4 regions of the Trichococcus shcherbakoviae genome follow, and region 4 is predicted to be linked to each of the others. Evidence: riboswitches for the same ligand, from Rfam matches in the RefSeq annotation. Region 4 holds a riboswitch; each other region holds the start of a gene.
What was found. A riboswitch is a leader RNA that binds a small molecule or an ion and turns the genes downstream of it on or off. The one in region 4 is predicted to bind thiamine pyrophosphate.
Positions count from the first base shown of each region.

Region 1: it holds a riboswitch for thiamine pyrophosphate, as region 4 does, so the genes downstream of both, tenA (thiaminase II) here and thiT (energy-coupled thiamine transporter ThiT) in region 4, are expected to answer to the same signal.
Region 2: it holds a riboswitch for thiamine pyrophosphate, as region 4 does, so the genes downstream of both, thiM (hydroxyethylthiazole kinase) here and thiT (energy-coupled thiamine transporter ThiT) in region 4, are expected to answer to the same signal.
Region 3: it holds a riboswitch for thiamine pyrophosphate, as region 4 does, so the genes downstream of both, thiW (energy coupling factor transporter S component ThiW) here and thiT (energy-coupled thiamine transporter ThiT) in region 4, are expected to answer to the same signal.

Region 1 covers NZ_OY762653.1:1,742,083-1,746,505, forward strand. The annotation lists gene srlE (PTS glucitol/sorbitol transporter subunit IIB) at 5-1,012, shown strand; gene ACKPBX_RS08350 (PTS glucitol/sorbitol transporter subunit IIA) at 1,085-1,453, shown strand; gene ACKPBX_RS08355 (transaldolase family protein) at 1,460-2,122, shown strand; TPP riboswitch at 2,218-2,344, shown strand; gene tenA (thiaminase II) at 2,492-3,166, shown strand; gene ACKPBX_RS08365 (ECF transporter S component) at 3,202-3,780, shown strand; gene ACKPBX_RS08370 (ABC transporter ATP-binding protein) at 3,795-4,423, shown strand, end outside.
Region 2 covers NZ_OY762653.1:1,679,173-1,683,595, reverse strand. The annotation lists gene ACKPBX_RS08045 (HAD family hydrolase) at 1-281, opposite strand, end outside; gene thiE (thiamine phosphate synthase) at 278-919, opposite strand; gene thiM (hydroxyethylthiazole kinase) at 906-1,730, opposite strand; TPP riboswitch at 1,810-1,916, opposite strand; gene ACKPBX_RS08030 (prolyl oligopeptidase family serine peptidase) at 1,970-3,517, opposite strand; gene ACKPBX_RS08025 (helix-turn-helix domain-containing protein) at 3,685-4,423, opposite strand, start outside.
Region 3 covers NZ_OY762653.1:1,981,982-1,986,404, forward strand. The annotation lists gene ACKPBX_RS09520 (zinc-binding dehydrogenase) at 1-859, shown strand, start outside; TPP riboswitch at 896-998, shown strand; TPP riboswitch at 1,061-1,162, shown strand; gene thiW (energy coupling factor transporter S component ThiW) at 1,294-1,785, shown strand; gene ACKPBX_RS09530 (MurR/RpiR family transcriptional regulator) at 2,083-2,898, shown strand; gene nagA (N-acetylglucosamine-6-phosphate deacetylase) at 2,967-4,112, shown strand; gene nagB (glucosamine-6-phosphate deaminase) at 4,123-4,423, shown strand, end outside.
Region 4 covers NZ_OY762653.1:609,955-614,377, reverse strand. The annotation lists gene ACKPBX_RS02905 (Ltp family lipoprotein) at 1-115, opposite strand, end outside; gene ACKPBX_RS02900 (YitT family protein) at 392-1,258, shown strand; gene thiT (energy-coupled thiamine transporter ThiT) at 1,411-1,986, opposite strand; TPP riboswitch at 2,043-2,143, opposite strand; gene ACKPBX_RS02890 (hypothetical protein) at 2,258-2,575, opposite strand; gene ACKPBX_RS02885 (NAD-dependent epimerase/dehydratase family protein) at 2,720-3,505, opposite strand; gene ACKPBX_RS02880 (zinc ribbon domain-containing protein YjdM) at 4,142-4,423, opposite strand, start outside.

The sequences.
Region 1 (4,423 bases), 1.1 Mb from region 4:
CATTATGACAAAATATAACAGCATCAAAGTCGAAAAAGGTTCCGGCGGCTGGGGCGGACCACTGATCATCACACCAACAGAGCAAAAACATAAATTCATCTACATCGTAGGCGGCGGAGAAAAACCTGCCATCGTCGACAGAATCGCTGAACTTACAGGTATGGAAGCCGTAAACGGATTCAAAACATCCATTCCGGATGATGAAACAGCCTTGGCTATCATCGACTGCGGCGGAACATTGAGATGCGGCATCTATCCTCAAAAAGGCATCCCGACAATCAACGTTGTTGCCACCGGTAAATCTGGTCCTTTGGCTAAATACATCACCGAAGACATTTACGTTTCAAATGTTGGCTTGAATCAGATCCAAGTAACTGGCGAGACAGCAAATGTAGCGGCAGCAAGCGTAGCAACTGCAGAACCAGTGGCAGAAGAGAAAGTCGCTTACACTACAGACAAAAAACTGACGCAACAAAATGCCGAAAAAGGCAGCGTAGTGGCAAAAATCGGTTTGGCTGCAGGTAAAGGGATCGCTATCATGCTGCAATCAGCCCGTGAAGCGGTGCAGACAGTCTTGCAGACAATCATCCCGTTCATGGCCTTTGTAGCGATGCTGATCGGTATTATCCAAGGCAGCGGAATCGGCAATCTGTTCGCGAAAATGATGATTCCATTGGCAGGTAATGTCTGGGGCTTGATGGTCATTGGGTTCATCTGCTCCTTGCCGATCCTTTCTCCGCTATTGGGACCTGGTGCTGTAATCGCGCAAGTTATCGGAACATTAATCGGTGTTGAAATCGGCAAAGGCAATATCGAACCAAGCTTAGCTTTACCGGCTTTGTTCGCCATCAACACACAAAATGCTTGCGATTTCATTCCAGTCGGGTTAGGCTTGCAAGAAGCAGAAGCCAAAACAGTAGAAGTCGGCGTACCATCCGTTCTTTATTCTCGATTCCTGAACGGTGTGCCCCGCGTATTCGTCGCTTGGTTAGCAAGCTTCGGACTATATTAAAAAAGAAGAAAAGCGGGACAAGCCCGCTTTGCCTCGTAAATAAAAAGTAATAATCGGAAAAGGTGAAGAAAAATGTCAATTTATTCAACGGTAGTCACAGAAATCGGACCTAACGCTAAGGAGTTTTTAGCTGAGGATATGATGGTATTGTTCGGAGACGATGCTCCGGAAGCATTGCGGCCATATTGCTTCCTGATCGAACAAAATGCACTGGAGCAGGATATTCAACTAGGACACGCGTTGGTTATCGGCGACGATAGTTATCGCGTCACAGCAGTGGGTGATGTGGTCAACAAAAACCTCAGGGATCTGGGGCACATCACCATTAACTTCAGCGGAGAAACAGTCGCTGAATTGGCAGGCTCGCTGTATGTTGAACACAAAACAGTGAACGAAATCGCGGAAGGCACCATCATCAAAATCACTGAAACTGTGGGGTAGTAGCGTATGTACATAGATTCGAACGACATCAAAGCAATCGGAAGTTTTTTGAAAAGCGGATTTCTGAAAGGAGTCACCACCAACCCGACGATTTTGTCGACTGGTTCCGGCAGTCGCTTCAAACAATTACAAGATTTATTGGCTTTGGAGCCGACGGAACTTTTTGTACAATTGCTGGGTACGACTTCTGAAGAAATGTTTGCCGATTATGAAGCAATAAAGACATTTGATGCAAATCACCGACTTTCGATAAAGATTCCCGTTACACAAGCAGGCTTGGAAACAATCAAAAAAGTGAAAGAGGACGATCCGGAAAGAGCGATCCTGGGGACACTGATCTATTCTGCGGACCAGGGGATCCTGGCCGCCGCAGCCGGATGCGATTATCTGGCACCGTATGTGAACAGGATGCTGAACAATGCGATCGATCCCTTCAAGGCGATCCGTTCCATGCGGACGTTCATCGATGCCAGAGGCTACAAGACCAAAATCATGGCAGCGAGCTTCAAAAATTCCCAACAAGTCATCGATTCTTTGGAGTCGGGCGCGCATACTGCCACGATCCCTCCGGATGTCCTGAATAACATGATGAACAAGGATTTGGCGCTGCAGGCATTGCAGGTTTTTGAAGCAGACGGACAAGCGTTGTTGGCTGCATATGGTGAATAAATACAAGAAACGGTAACGTTTCGTGCAACAGAACGAGTTGACTTCCGGAAAAATTATGATACGATTAGAACAATAGCAAATGAACTGAATATTCTTTTTACCACTAGGGGTGCTTTACCGGCGGATGACTGTCCGCCAAAAAGCTGAGATCGAAGTAGGACTTCGAGACCCTTAGAACCTGATCTGGTTTGTACCAGCGTAGGGAAGTGGCAGCCTCTTTTGGCTAAGTAAGTCCCTATTGCATAAGGAACATACAACCACTTTTTTCCGTTGGGAAGAGAGTGGTTTTTTTGTTTGCAAAAATCAAGAGCGGCCGTTCGGATAAGTCGGGACCCTTGCGGAGCGCTCACAGCATATGGAGGGAAAGCAATGACATTTTCAGCACAAATCCGCCAAGCGGTAGAACCGATCTGGGCAGCCAGCATGGAGCATCCGTTTGTGAAAGGGATCGGGGACGGCACCTTGCCGTTGGAGAATTTCCGTTTTTACATCCAGCAGGATTCCTATTACCTGACGCGCTTCGCCAAAATTTTGGCGCTCGGCGCAGCCAAAGCACCGGATATTGCGACGACCAACCAGTTCGCCGACTTCGCGAAGCATACGTACAGCGCCGAAATCGGCCTGCATGAACAATTTTCGAAAAGGCTGGGCATCACCGCGGAAGAAAAAGAGTGTTTCAAACCCGCGCCCACAACATACGCCTACACGTCCCATCTCTATCATGCCGGCCACTCGGGGCATTTGGGGGATGTGATCGCCGCCGTTCTGCCTTGCTACTGGCTTTATGCCGAAATCGGCGACGCCTTCATTGACGCGGCACCTGAAGAACCGATCTATCAGGAATGGATCGCTACCTATGGCGGGAAGGATTTTCAGGACCGGGTGGATGAACAGATTGCGCATCTGGATAAGATCGCTACATCTGCAACCGAAGCGGACCGTGAAAGGATGAAAGAACATTTCATCATCAGCAGCCAGTACGAATACGCATTTTGGGAAATGGCCTATCGCATGGAAACATGGCCGGTACCGTTGGAGAACTGAGCGACAAAATCAAACGCAAAGAGGAGACAGAGAAAATGAAAAAAGAATTGAAGCTTACAGATATTTTGGTGACGATCGTCATCGCCATCGCTTTCGGGATCGTCTACATCCTGTGGGGAACGGTTTATTACGCGGTGCAGCCGTTGGGTCTGCATCTTGATCAGCTGCTGTACGGCATGTGGTTCATCGCCGGTACCTTCGCCTATTTCATCATCCGCAAACCGGGTGTGGCGCTGTTGGCGGAAATCGCTGCGGCTTCAGGTGAATTCCTTTTGGGGTCGCCATGGGGTCTGACCGTCTTGCTTTCCGGCGTGGTGCAAGGATTGTTTGCGGAATTAGTGTTCATGGCCTTCCGTTACAAACGTTTTGACCTGAAGGTTGCCGCTTTGGCAGCTTCGGCATCTTGCGTGGGTTCGCTAGTGGTGGATGCGTTGAACGGGCAGATTGCTGAGTTGGCTGCTTGGAACTTGGCGCTGTATTTGTTGGCCCGTTTTGCCGGCTCGATTTTCTTTGCCGGGGTGCTGGCCTACTACTTGGCGGAAGTCCTGGAGGATACCGGCGTGACGAACCTTGTCCGTCCGCTTTCGACTGAAGATTTCACAGATATGGATTAAGGAGGATGGCGGAAATGGAGCAGCGAGCGTATGTGGAAAAGCTGAAGTTGAAGTTTCCCGGCGACGCCGATTTGTTGTTCAAGGACCTTTCCTTTTCGGTGGCTGAAGGCGAAAAAGTGCTGCTTTTGGGGCCGTCCGGCTGCGGCAAATCCACGCTGCTGCAGGTGTTGAGCGGGCTGATTCCGCAATCGATCGAAGTGCCGATGAAGGCCGAAAAGCTCGTGACGCCGGCTTCCTGGGGCTATGTTTTTCAGGACCCGGACAGCCAATTCTGCATGCCCTATGTCGATGAAGAACTCGCTTTTGTGCTCGAAAATCTGGCGGTTCCGCGCGAAGAGATGGCTGCCAAAATAGACTTTGCGCTCCGGCAAGTGGGTTTGGAGCTGGCGGACAGCCATATCCCCATCGAAAGCCTTTCCGGAGGGATGAAGCAACGGCTGGCGATCGCCTCGGTATTGGTGTTGGATCCGGAAGTGCTCTTTTTGGATGAGCCCTCCGCCATGCTGGATCCGGAAGGAACGGAAGCGATCTGGGAGGTCCTGCAGGATGTCTGCAAGGACAAAACGGTCATCATTGTGGAACACAAAATCGATCATGTGCTGGCATTCGCCGAACGGCTCGTGTTGTTCGATGCATCCGGCCG
Region 2 (4,423 bases), 1.1 Mb from region 4:
TATTCCGCTACGCCGGCTTTAAGCGGGACTTCATAACGGTAAAGATCGGCAATCAGCGTTTCAATTTCCCCAATGATTGTCTCTTCATCTTCGTGCAATCCGTAGGCCGCTCGAAAATGTTGTGCGGTTTGCTGCAGGCTCATCGTCTTCAACGCATCCTGCAGACCCGAAGCCGGCTGCACCTTTTTCTGAAGCAAATAATTTTCTCCCAATCCTTGCCAAATCGGCATGGAATCCAGCAACGTCCCGTCCAGATCGAAGATGGCTGCTTCCAGTTTCATGGTTGCACCATCGCTTCGGCTAACGGGCGAAGCCTCTTCACTGCCGCGGTAATGTCAGGCTGCGCAAAGATGGCGGATACGACGGCAACCCCGTCGATGCCGCTGCCCTTCAGCTTGAGGATGTTCCCTTCAGCAATGCCTCCGATCCCCACAACGGGTATGCTCACCGCCTGGCAGATCTGCTGCAGCGTTTCGATCGACAGCGTGTCGACATCCAGCTTCGTCGCTGTCCCGTAGATGGCACCGACACCCAGATAATCGGCCCCGTTCCGTTCCGCCGTCAGCGCCTCTTCGACGGAATGGGCAGAAACGCCCAGTATTTTCCCCTCGCCGATCCGGCTGCGGACGTCTCCCGCCTGCATATCGCTCTGCCCCACATGAACGCCGTCCGCATCCAGCGTCAAGGCTACATCGACCGCATCATTGATGATGAAAGGAACGCGGTGGCGTTTGGCCACGGCCTGCAGTTCCTTGCCAAGGGATACAAAGGCATCGAAATCCAATTCCTTCTCGCGTAATTGCACGACGGTAACGCCCGCCTGGATGGCTTCTTCAAGTTGTTCCGCCAAGGACGCGTTCCCCAGCCATTGGCGATCGGTCACCGCATAAAGCAGCAAATCGTTCTTATCTAGTCTCAATTTTAGCGCCCCCTTCCAGTTTTTCTGCCGACATCTTGCTGATTTCATCGATGATGTAGCTGCGGTAGGATGACGTCCCTGCAGCATTGCGGATCATCCTTTCGTAAGCCAGCTCGCCGCTGACTCCCATCAGGCATACCGCTGCCGCCGTGGCATACAGCAACTGCTCCGGGTTGGCTCCGCAATAGGCAGCAATCACTGCCGACAGCATGCAGCCGGTTCCGGACACCTTCGCCATCTGCGGATGCCCGTTGCGGATGATGTAGGCTTTGTCCCGGTCCGCAACGATGTCGATCGCTCCGGTGATCGCGACGACCGCATCATTCCGGTCGGCCAATCGTTTGGCGAACGCGACCGTTGCCTCGAGCGTCTCCTCGGTCACGGCATCGCTGATGTCGGCATCGACGCCTTTCGTTGTGCCGCTGCCGGCATGGATCGTCTTCATTTCCGAAATGTTCCCTTTGATCACGGTGAAGGCAATGTCCTCCAGCAGTCTGAGTGTCGTTTCGGTCCTGAAAGAGGATGCCCCCGCGCCGACCGGATCCAAAACGACAGGATGGGAGAGCGCGTTAGCTTGGCGCCCTGCCAGCAGCATGGACTCCACGGCTCTGCTGTTCAGTGTTCCGATGTTCAGATTCAGGGCGGTGCAAATGCTTGTGATGTCCGCGACTTCCTCGGGGGCATCCGCCATGATCGGGGACCCTCCGGCAGCCAAGAGGACATTCGCGACATCATTGACGGTGACATAATTGGTGATGCAATGGACCAGCGGCGTCTGTCGCTGTACATTTTCGAATAGCGTTTTGAACATGGGGTACCTCCAAATAGTTTGTTTGATGCGACGACAAAAAAAGCGGGAAATGTCCGAATAGGCATTTCCCGCTGAATAGAATCATTCAATGTTATTTCCCTACGTTGGCATTATCCAAATCAGGTAATAGGTCGAAGTTGATTACTTCCTCTCAGCCTGCTGACACAAGCTCCCTTTTTTCGTATGCAGTTATGTCATCATCTTAGCATATGCGCCATCCTTATTCAAGGATGATTTTTTTATTTCGATTGATCGTTCAACCACTCAAAAATATTTGTATAAGTAGTTTCGCCGACTGTCGCTGCCGCCGCGCCGCCTCCGGTAGCGTTGCTTGCTTCGAAGCCGAACGTTTCAGCGTCAGTCGAAGCAATGATAGCAGCTTTATCCTGGACACCAGTTACCTGGTTATTGAACAAGTAGATCCAGGAGAAATGACCTAGGTAAGTAGTGCCTAGGCTGTCCGTTCCTTCAACCGTTTCAAAGTAGGAAACCCAAGTGTTTTCCGCTCCCGCCTGGATAAGTGCCTGGTAAGTCGGCAACAGATAGTTCATAGGCACGACAACCGGATCATCCGCAGATTGGACCAACCAAATCGGCAAGTCTTTGATCGCCTGGATTTTTTCTTCTGTAAACCAAACTTGATCTGTCTTCACAAAACTCGATGTTCCGGTAGCTTCATCATTCGTTTTCACGTAGGTGCCGTCGCTGTTCCGCTCATATTCATAATAAGCATACGCCTCGCAGACGGGATAAGCCGCTGCAAAATAGGCAGGGTATTGGATGACCATGTTCATGGTCATGTAGCCGCCGTTCGAGCAACCTCCCAGATAGATGCGGTCGGTATCGACATCCGGATGCGCAGCGACATAATCATTGATCGTATCCATCAAGATTTCCGTGTATCGGGAGATGCCGCTGCCGTTCCCGTTCGTTCCATCCCCTTCATCCATCCAATAGGTAGGCGCTTGGACAGCCAGAACATACGCACCGGCCACGTCATCGGTTTGGAAATAGGACTGGATCTCCTCTTTTGCCAATGCGGACACTTCATTTCCAAGGATGGCGATGTCGGGATCTGTTCCGCCTTCCCCTTGGCCGTGCAGCCAGATGACCAACGGATTCGCTTCCCCTTCGGCAAGTCCTTCCGGTTCATAGGCAGCTGTCGAAAGCGTCAATTCCTCTTCTTGATCCGTCATCGGATTCACGTAGGTGCCACTGAAAGTCCCTCTCGCCGTGAACAAATCGGTATCCGGGGAGATGCGGTTGTTTGCGGCATCCTCCGTGATGCTCAAAGAGTAGTCCTCATCCTCGATCGTGATCGAAGGCGCAGCGATTGCGACCTCATAAGCTGGGGACCATTCATTCATCGATGTCGTCGTATTGTAGGTGAACGGAGATCCGATCACGCTGAACGTCGCATCATTGAAGCCGGTCTCCATATCGATCGCGATGAAGTTTGAATTTTCCTGCGGATTCCCGTTCTCATCGGATGTGTAGACGTCCGTAACCGTGCGTTTCGCCCCGGCTGTCATGACCTGCCAGCCACTAGGATCGACACTGTCGACCGCATCCTCCAACTCGATGATGAGTTTCGGTACACCCGGTCCTCCTTCATAGCCTTTTACATAGATGCTGGTCTTCACGACGCCATCGTAAGCAGCGGCCGATTGCACACTTTCTTGTTGGGCTGAATCCTGTTGATCCGCCGATTCTCCGGAACCGCAACTGGCAAGCAAGCCTGCCGTTATCCCTAATGTAAAAATAGTGCTGAATGTCTTACGTCTCATTCCCTAATCCCTCCATATCCTTTTTTCGTCCAAACAGGCAATATCCCACCCTTCCGTAAAACGGTTTCATTATAATCACAGCTAAAACGGGTAGCGCCTTCCCTACTTGTTATTTTAGGGAATTTCCGGCAGAAAAAGGGGCGATTTGTGCCATCATTATGGGCAGTTCATACCTTTTTCTCCTCCCGGTAACGTTTCGGCGTCATGCCATGTTTATTTTTGAAGGCCGACGAAAAGGATTTTTGATTGGGAAATCCGCAGGCGTCCACGATATAGCGGATATTTTTGTCGGTGAACATCAGCAGTTTCACAGCTTTGTTAAGGCGTTGTTCGACAATATAGCTGTGGATTGTGCTGCCGGTTTCCTTTTTGAACAATCTGCACAGATGCGTATAGGAGAGATGGAAAGCCGCTGCCAGTTTATCGACCGCCAGATTTTTGTCCAGATTCTCGTCGATGTGTTCCGTTATGGCGGAAATCAGCGGCAACGAGGAGATGCCTCTGTTCTTATCCGTTTTTGGGACAGAAAAGTACGCATCCAGAAGGAAAAGGATCTGGTACAGCATCCCTTTCAGCAAAAGTCTGGCTTTGACGGCGCCGGCGCTTTCCATAACGACAAAGTACCGGTCCAGCAAGCTGCGCAACTCAGCTAGCTTCTCTCTTTGCAGCTCCGTATAGCCAGTCCGATTCGTCAAACGGAAGCTTTTGTTGTCGTAATTCGGTATCTCGGATTTGATGAAGGCATACGGGAAAATGAGCGACAAAGCCTTCGTCTTGTTGTGATCGTCCCAGATGGAATGGACTTCATTCGAATTGATGACAAGGATGTCGCCGGCATTCGTTTCGTGGACGGTCCCATCGATCGTGAATTCGCTGATCTTTCCCGACATCGTATAGCTGATTTCC
Region 3 (4,423 bases), 1.4 Mb from region 4:
GGAAATCTTTACCCGAGAGGGGAAATCCCCTTCGGTCAAGTTTCCCCGCATTTTAGGGATTGAATGTGTAGGGATTGTGGAACGTTCGACCGACGAAGAGAGATTGCCGCTCGGTCAAAAAGTGGTGTCGATCATGGGGGAAATGGGGAGAGCATTCGACGGGAGTTATGCGGAATATGCTTTGTTGCCGAATGACCAAATCTATCCCGTCCACACCGATCTGCCTTGGTCCCAACTGGCTGCCATTCCGGAAACCTACTATACGGCTTTCGGTTCCATGAAGAATCTGCGGATCCAATCGTCCGATCAGATTTTGGTTCGGGGGGCAACGAGCGGTGTGGGGGTTGCCTTTGCCAAGTTAATCAGAGCCCAATTCCCCGATATCAGGATTTACGGAAGCACACGAAAAGCCGAAAAGGGCGAGAGACTGAAGGAAGCCGGCTTCACCGACTACGTCGAAGATCGCAACGGCATTTTGGATACCGAGGAGACTTTCGACAAGATTCTGGAATTGATTGGGCCCGCGACGATCAAGGACAGCCTTTCCCATATACGGGAAGCTGGCATTGTCTGCAGCACCGGTCAACTCGGCGGGAAATGGTTTCTGGAGGATTTCGATCCCATCATGGAATTGAAGCACAACAGCTACTTGACTACTTTCCATTCGAATGAAGTTTCCGGTGAAAAGTTGAATGAACTGCTGGCTTACATTGAGGGGAAAGGCGTTGCGGTGGATCCGGAGAGGGTTTTCACGCTCGAAAAGGTTGCCCAAGCCCATGCCTTTTTGCAGAGCCAGAACAGTTTCGGAAAAGTCATCGTGCTGGATCCGAGCGCAAGACGAGAAGAAGCTTCAGAATAGGGTTGCGTTTCCACAGGTTATTGGTTAGAATTTAATGAGAAACACTGGGGGTGCGCGTAAGCGCTGAGACCGACACTGTCGGAACTCTTTGTACCTGATCTAGTTCATACTAGCGTAGGGAATGTGGCGTTTGACTATTCGCATAATAGACATCAAAACGTTATATTTTCTGATTTTCGCATCAGATTATATAGCGTTTTTTAATTTCAGTAGGGGTGCGCAACTGCGCTGAGACCGACACTGTCGGAACCCTTCAAACCTGATCCAGTTCGTACTGGCGGAGGGAACTGAGCTTGGTCTGGAATCCGTACGTATATCCAAGACATCTCAGGGGAGGTGTCTGTTTATTTTCATTCAATTCAGGGAGGAGGGGGAACGGCTCGCATAGGTCAGGATTAAAAAGGAATCATTCAAACTGAAAAGGGGAAAACATTATGAACACAAAAAAATTAGTCACCACTGCCTTGATCATCGCCATGGGGGTAGTCAGCAACAGCATCTTTGTCATCCCGATCGGCATTGCAAAGGTAGCACCGATGCAGCATCTGCTGAACGTATTGACTGCTGTCTGGTTAGGACCCGGATATGCCGTCCTTCAGGCCTTCGGCGTTTCCGTGCTGCGCAACTTGTTGGGGACAGGGACCGTCTTTGCCTTTCCGGGCAGCATGATCGGGGCTATTTGTGCAGGTCTGTTTTATGCCAGAACGCAAAAGCTCGGTTACGCGGCACTGGGTGAATGGATTGGCACCGGAATCCTGGGGTCGTTGGCGAGCACTTTGCTGGCGCAGTTCTTTATGGGCATGGAAGCCGCATTGATGCTCTTTTTGCCGAGCTTCGCGATCAGTTCCGCCATCGGAGCGGGTATGGCTTATTTCATCATCCTGGAAATGGGAAAAAGAAGCGTGTTGGACCGGAACAGAACGTAAGAAAAGGCTGTTATATAAATTAACTAAGAAACAACCGGAACGTGAACCGGTTGTTTTTTTGCCGTTCTCCGAGATATAGCCGCTGATCGAAGCTGGCGATTATTTCCGTTGTTCTCCACCGGTAAACGGGTGAGCATGGTAGCAGGCGACTAACATTAATGCGAAAGAAAATAATTTTCATTAAATAATAATTGAAAAAACTATTTTCATGTGTTATTCTATCAGCGTAGAGAAAAGGCGAAGTCAAAAATGCGTACCTCGCTTTTGGCGTTTGCGCACAGCAGGAGGCAACAAGCAATGACAATCATCGAGGAAATCCAAAACCAGTATTCCGCTTTTTCCGCAAATGAGAAAAAAATCGCGGATTACATTCTCCGGAACAAAGCTTCCATCAAAAATATGAATATCAAGGATTTAGCGGCGAAGGTGGATACATCGACGTCCAGCATCACCCGTTTCTGCAAACATATCAACATCGATGGGTTTGTGGATATGAAGATTGCGTTGCGCTCAGTGACAAGCAACCAGCAATTGAAAGAAATGCCGACCGTCTATGATGATATTTATGGCTACTATACGCAAGTCATCGATGAAACCAATCAGATGATCGAGGATCAAGCAATCGAAACGGTTGTCGATTGGATCAAAAATGCAAAAAAAACCGTGATTTACGGCATCGGCAGTTCCGGATTTACGGCCGCTGAATTGGCGCAACGCTTGATCCGGATGGGCTTGAATGTCACTGGGGTCACCGACTCCCACTTGATGATCATCAACAGCTCGATCATCAAGGAAGACGAATTGGTGATCGCCATTTCCAATTCGGGGGAAACGCCGGAGTTGATTGCGTCATTGGAAATCGCGAAAAAGAAAAAAGCGAAGATCATCGCGCTGACCAGCTTCAAAAACAGTTCTCTGACGAAGCTAGCGGATGTCACCTGCTTCGGTTACCACTCGCGGTTCGTCAACAACACGGTGTTCGTCAATACACAGTTCGGGATGGTGTACCTGATCGATGTGATTTCGACACTCCTGCTGCAGGACAAGGATTTCCAATACAACATGGATCTGACGAGAGCAAATGTACAGGGTTATTCAAAAAAAACGGAATAGCAAGTGGCGCGCATAGCCTGTGTTTTCATGAAAAAAATTCAGGTCATAATCAAAGAGGGGAAAGACAAATGAAAAAAGTAATCATCCATGCAGAAGTGTATACGGGAGAAACGGTCATCGCCGATGGGTTTGTCCGGTTTGGAAAAGAAATCAGCACAGTCGGTAAGATGTCGGAATACGTTCCTGAATCAGGCGAGGAAGTGATCGACGCATCTGAGAGCAGGCTGGTGCCCGGCTTCATTGATATCCACAGCCATGGCGGCTATGGTGTGGACAACATGGACGGCGATGCGGAGGGCATCGATCGGATGATTGCGGCGATGCACCGGGAAGGAATCACCAGTTATTTTCCGACGACGATGACGCAATCTTCTGAAAATATCGAAAAGGCGTTGACCGGCATCCGCAAGGCCGCGGAAAAAAATCCGGTCATCCAAGGCATCCACCTCGAAGGGCCATTCATTTCCGCAGTATTTAAGGGAGCGCAACCGGAAGAACACATCAAACTGCCGGATGCTGCCCTAATGCGCAAGTGGCAGGACTTGAGCGGAGGCTTGATCCGGTTGGTCACTTATGCGCCGGAGACGAGTGATGCGACTGACTTCGAAAAGTATTGCCTAGATAGCCGCATCGTGCTTTCGGTAGGGCATTCAAATGCGGTTCGAAGCCAATTGCAACAATCCGAAGCAACACACATCACCCATCTCTTTAATGCGCAAAGGGGACTTCATCACCGTGAGCCGGGTGTAACCGGACATGCGTTCCTGGAGGAGAATATCTACGTGGAAATGATTGTCGATGGCCTGCATATCAATCCGGAAATGGTGAAGATCGCCTTCAAACAAAAAGGCGCAGACCGTATCGAATTGATTACCGATGCTATGCGTGCCAAAGGGATGGGCGATGGCATCAGTGAATTGGGCGGACAGAAAGTCATCGTCAAAGAAGGACAAGCCCGTCTGGAAAGCGGAAATCTGGCAGGAAGTGTGCTGGAATTCCAGGAGGCTTTCAAGAACATCATCGCCTTCACCGGCTGCAGCATCTTGGATGCGGTGAAGATGAGTTCGGTCAATCAGGCCCGCGAATTCGGTCTGGTGCGAAAAGGGGGCATCGCTCCGGGGAAAGATGCCGATATGGTGCTGCTTTCGGAGACTTTTGCGGTTGAGCGGACAATCAGTTATGGACAGACAGTATACAAGAAAAACGGAAAGTAGGTTACAGATCATGGAAATAATCATTAAAGCGAACCCTGAAGAGGCCAGCCGCTGTGCATTCGAAAAAATCAGGGAAGAAATGAGTAACGGGGCAAAAGTATTGGGGTTAGCCACAGGCAGCACGCCGGTCAGGCTGTACCGGATCATGCGGGAAAGCGAGCTTGATTTCTCGGGGATGACATCGATCAATCTGGACGAATACATGGGGTTGTCCGAGGACAGTCCGCACAGCTACCATCATTTTATGCATGAGCACTTGTTCGATGCAAAACCATTCAAGAAAAACTATCTGCTGGATGGAATGGCTGATG
Region 4 (4,423 bases):
ACATATGCATCGTATGGGCATAAGAATCTGCTTTATTTGAAGCGGATTTATATTCGCTCGGGATTGTAGTGTCTTCTCCCCGCAGTGATCCAATTCCTAGAATCAGCACTACCACTAACCAGACCCACTATTTTTTGTAAAATGGTTTCTTTTCAATATACACTTTACCGTCTTCACCTTTGAACCTCTTAGCCATAATCATATTCCTCCAATATTAGTATTAATCGGCAGACCACTTCCTGCTGAGCGGTTTATATCCTTTCATTACAGACCGGGCACTTCATTTTTGGTTTATAAAATGTGCTACTACGCTTTCCATCCAGCATATATCTGTTATAATGTCGTGGATATCTTTTTACTGAAGGTTATCCTAAATAAAGGAGGGGCTTGTTTGAAGCTTTTACATACATTAAAACCGATAGTTGCAGTCATTGCTGGAAACGTTATTGTCGCATTTGCGATTGCGGCGTTCATTTTGCCGAAAAATCTGATTGCTGGGGGATCGACGGGGCTTGCCATTATTTTGAATCATTTCTTCGGATTGAACATTTCCTCGGTCGTGCTGATATTCAACGGCTTCATGTTTTTCGTTGGGGCCGCCTTGTTGGGCAAGAAGTTCGCCTTGACGACGATTCTGAGTACAATCATTTTTCCGACTTTTTTGACTTTTTTCCGGACAATACCCACTTTGCAGGACATGACCGATGATATTTTGCTTTCGGCAATCTATGCAGGGATCCTCTGCGGGTTGGGTGTCGGGCTTGTTTTTAAGGTCGGTGCTTCAACAGGTGGGATGGATATTCCGCCGTTGCTTCTGAACAAGCATTTCCGCATTCCGGTTGCGGTCGGGATGTACACGTTCGACGTCATTTTTTTACTGATCCAGGCGTTCTTTTCCAGCATGGAACAGATCCTTTACGGGCTCATCATGGTGTTCCTGACGTCCATCGTCATCAATAAAGTTATGGTAACCGGGACAAATAAGATGCAGCTTTTCATCATTTCCAAAAAGTTTGAGGAAATCAAAGAAGCGTTGCTGTATGTGCAGGACGTCGGTCTGACGCTGGTGAATATCGAAACGGCTTTCGAGGGGGCGCAGCAGCAAGCGGTGCTGTGCGTCATCGAGCAGCGTAAACTGTCCGCCATCAACGCCTTGGTCAACGATATTGATCCTTTTGCTTTCGTGATCATCGGTCAGGTGCATGAGGTTGCCGGGAAGGGTTTCACACTGGAACGCCAATCCGGGCTTGTAGAATAATAAAATAAAGCAGGGGCAGCCTCGAAAATGGAGGCTGCCTCTGCTTTGTTGATTTTTATTACACGACTAAAATTGGTTCGTCGACAGTTCCTTTAGTGATTTAAGCTAAACAGCCGACGCACCCCGTTAATAACTAATTGGTCGGCAGCCGCTCAGTACCCGCGCGCCGATTTTTTCGGTACGAACAATTGCGGGTTGGTCCTCGCGATGACGGCCAGTACCATAATCGTGAATGCGCCGGTCGCCAATGCGCTGGCGCCGTTCAGCGTAATCGAGTAGAACCATGCGCTCCAGCCTTCAGGGGCGTAGGATCCCCAGAAATAGTAGCCGGCGATTGTGTGCCAGAAGTAGCGGCCGACCGTGCCGACGATGGTGCCCAAAATGACTTGCCACACCAATGACTTTTGGTTTTGATCAGCGATTGCTTGTTGGACTTTAGGCGTGAACAGGCCGGCCAAACCGGTGAAACCGAAGGCGATGAAGTATTCGATGAATCCTTGCAGCGGTGTCAGGATGTATGCAGTCCCGATCAGGATGTGCAGCACACCCCACAGGAAACTGGCGAAGAAACCGGGAACCAGACCGCGGCGCAGGCAATAAAGAATCATGACCGGCGCTCCTACCGTTACGGAAAAACTAGGGCCGATATTGAAAGGGATCAAAGACAACACTGTCGCTAAAGCCGCGATGATGGTCCCTTCAATCCAGATGTTCAGATTTTTTGACATAAAAAACTCCTCCTTTTTGGGCATAATACACCATCAACAAAGGAGGAGAATGAATTTCAATTCTCAATCACAATCCCTACGCTCGTGCTAACGAACAGGTTCGAAGGGTCAGAATCTAAGTTCAATCTCAGCCATGAAGGCACCCCTTTGTGAAACGGTTTATTTAGTTACAGCTAACTTTACTACAGTTTATTTCGTTATGCAAGATTCACGCTGCACAAAGGCACGTCCGAAAAAACGGCGGCCTGAACAATCTTTTGTGCAAAACTACCTATTTCAGTTCTTTTTCTGCCTGTGCCTTCAGGATGGCTTCGCGTTTCTTTTTCTTCTGGGTATTCAGGTAGGAATCGATTAGGCCACCGATTATTGTGCCGATACCGAAGCCGATCGTCAGGTTGCCCGCGAAGTAGCCGATTGAAGCGCCTATAAGCATACCGTACATCGTGTAAGTAAAGGAATTTTGCAATGTTGGATCTTCATCCACCGGCAGATTTTTCTTTGCCGCTGCTTGTTTATTTTTATGCAGTTCCGGTATTGTTGGGGTCACATTTTTGCGCTGGATCTGATTGCCTTTGTTCTTTTTCGCCATTTGTTGTACATCCTTCCGTCTATCTGAAACATCTTTTGTCTCCAAAGAACATCATATCAGTTCGTTTATGGCTCTTCAATAGCTATTGGAGGCGGATGCAGGCGAAACCGTGCAAAAACGGAAAATTGTTCATAAATCGACGGCTCAATGCTCTTCGGATAGTTCAACGGGATCGCCGTTATCATCCTTAAAGAAACCCTTCAGCACAAAGGCATCATCTGTCGGCCGATAACCGATGGCGGTGCGCGCCTGTGAGATGTCCAGGCGCGGGAAACGATTGTCGGAAAGTCCGTTCACCAACAAGAATGGCTCAACAAGCTTCGCTTTCAGGGCGCAGTCGACCAAGTGGCAAAAATCCCTTGGAGACAGGTATTCGGACAAACCTGCTTCATCGGTGATCGGGTCGTCGATATTTTCATTGAAGTTGCCGATGCGGATGCCGATCGATTCCTGGCCTTTGGTAAAGGCGAAATGGCTGGCCAAACCCTCCAGATAGACTTTCGAAACGCCGTAAAGGTCGCCGGGGCGGACCGGTGCATCGACCGGAACCTGCACATTTTTCGGGTAGGCGCTGACAGCATGGATAGAGCTGGCGAAGATGATGCGCTTGACAAAGTTCTCGTACTTGGATGATTCCTTGAACAGGTAGTAGGGCATCTTGTAGTTCAACCCGATCAGCGCATCGTCGAAAACGGCATCGGGTGAAGGGTTTCCGGCCAGATGGATGACGTAATCGATCCCTTCGAGCAGGCCATCCCAGTTGCCGACGACAGTGAGGTCCAATTCTTTGACGATGGTACCCTCCAAAAGGGCCGGCTCGACGTCATGGAAATGGACATCCACCAAGGTCAGTTCGTAGCTCTTCTTCAGGTGATCCACCAAAACTCTTCCTATATTACCGCTTGCGCCGGTGATCATTATCGTCGTCATTATCGGTACCCCCTTGTTTCTGTGCAGTTACAATAGTGAGTGACTTTGCTTTAACTGTATGCAAGCCGCCGTAAAATGTCAAAGGATAGCCCTTACAAAAACGGTGATTACTCAGTCAAAAGGGGAATGTTATATTTCTGTAAGGAATGGGTAAATTAATTAAGCCCGGGGAACTAACTTAGTATAATAGGGGTAAGATGATAGGCAAGGGCAAGATACTTTTCAATCGAAAACGAAGGGGTGAGTCGGATGGACTTGTTGAATATGCAAATGCGCGCTTCTCAAGGTCAGTGCGGATCTGTTGTGCAACAATTTTCCCATTCATTCTTTTGCCCGACAGAGCACGTGCTTCCGCATGTGTTTTTTTGTTGGTCCTGACTGGGATCAGCGGGGCTTATCATCCTGAACATGAGCATTAAAACGGGGGTGATCATTATCAAACTTTCTCAAAACAAGACACAACGGAAAGGAACGGTGATCCGACGCATATCTCCTAGCTGTCAGGGGTGACAGCCATCGTACAGATGAAAGGCGTGAGGCCGGATAGAATGGTAACGTATCACCCGATCAAATGTGAAAATAGAAAAACTGGCGAGGTTCCCTTTCGGGTGCCTCGCCAGTTTTTTCGAATCGGGATTATGCTTTTTTGACGAACTCGGATTTCAGCTTCATAGCGCCAAAGCCGTCGATTTTGCAGTCGATGTTGTGGTCGCCTTCAACCAAGCGGATGCCTTTGACTTTTGTTCCGACTTTCAAGGCACTTGAGCTGCCTTTGACTTTCAGGTCCTTGATGACCGTAACAGTGTCGCCGTCCTGCAACAGGTTGCCGTTCGCGTCCTTGACGATCAATTGATCTTCATTTGCTGCCTCAGCAGCATCCGCGCTCCATTCGTGCGCGCATTCGGGGCAGACCAGCAT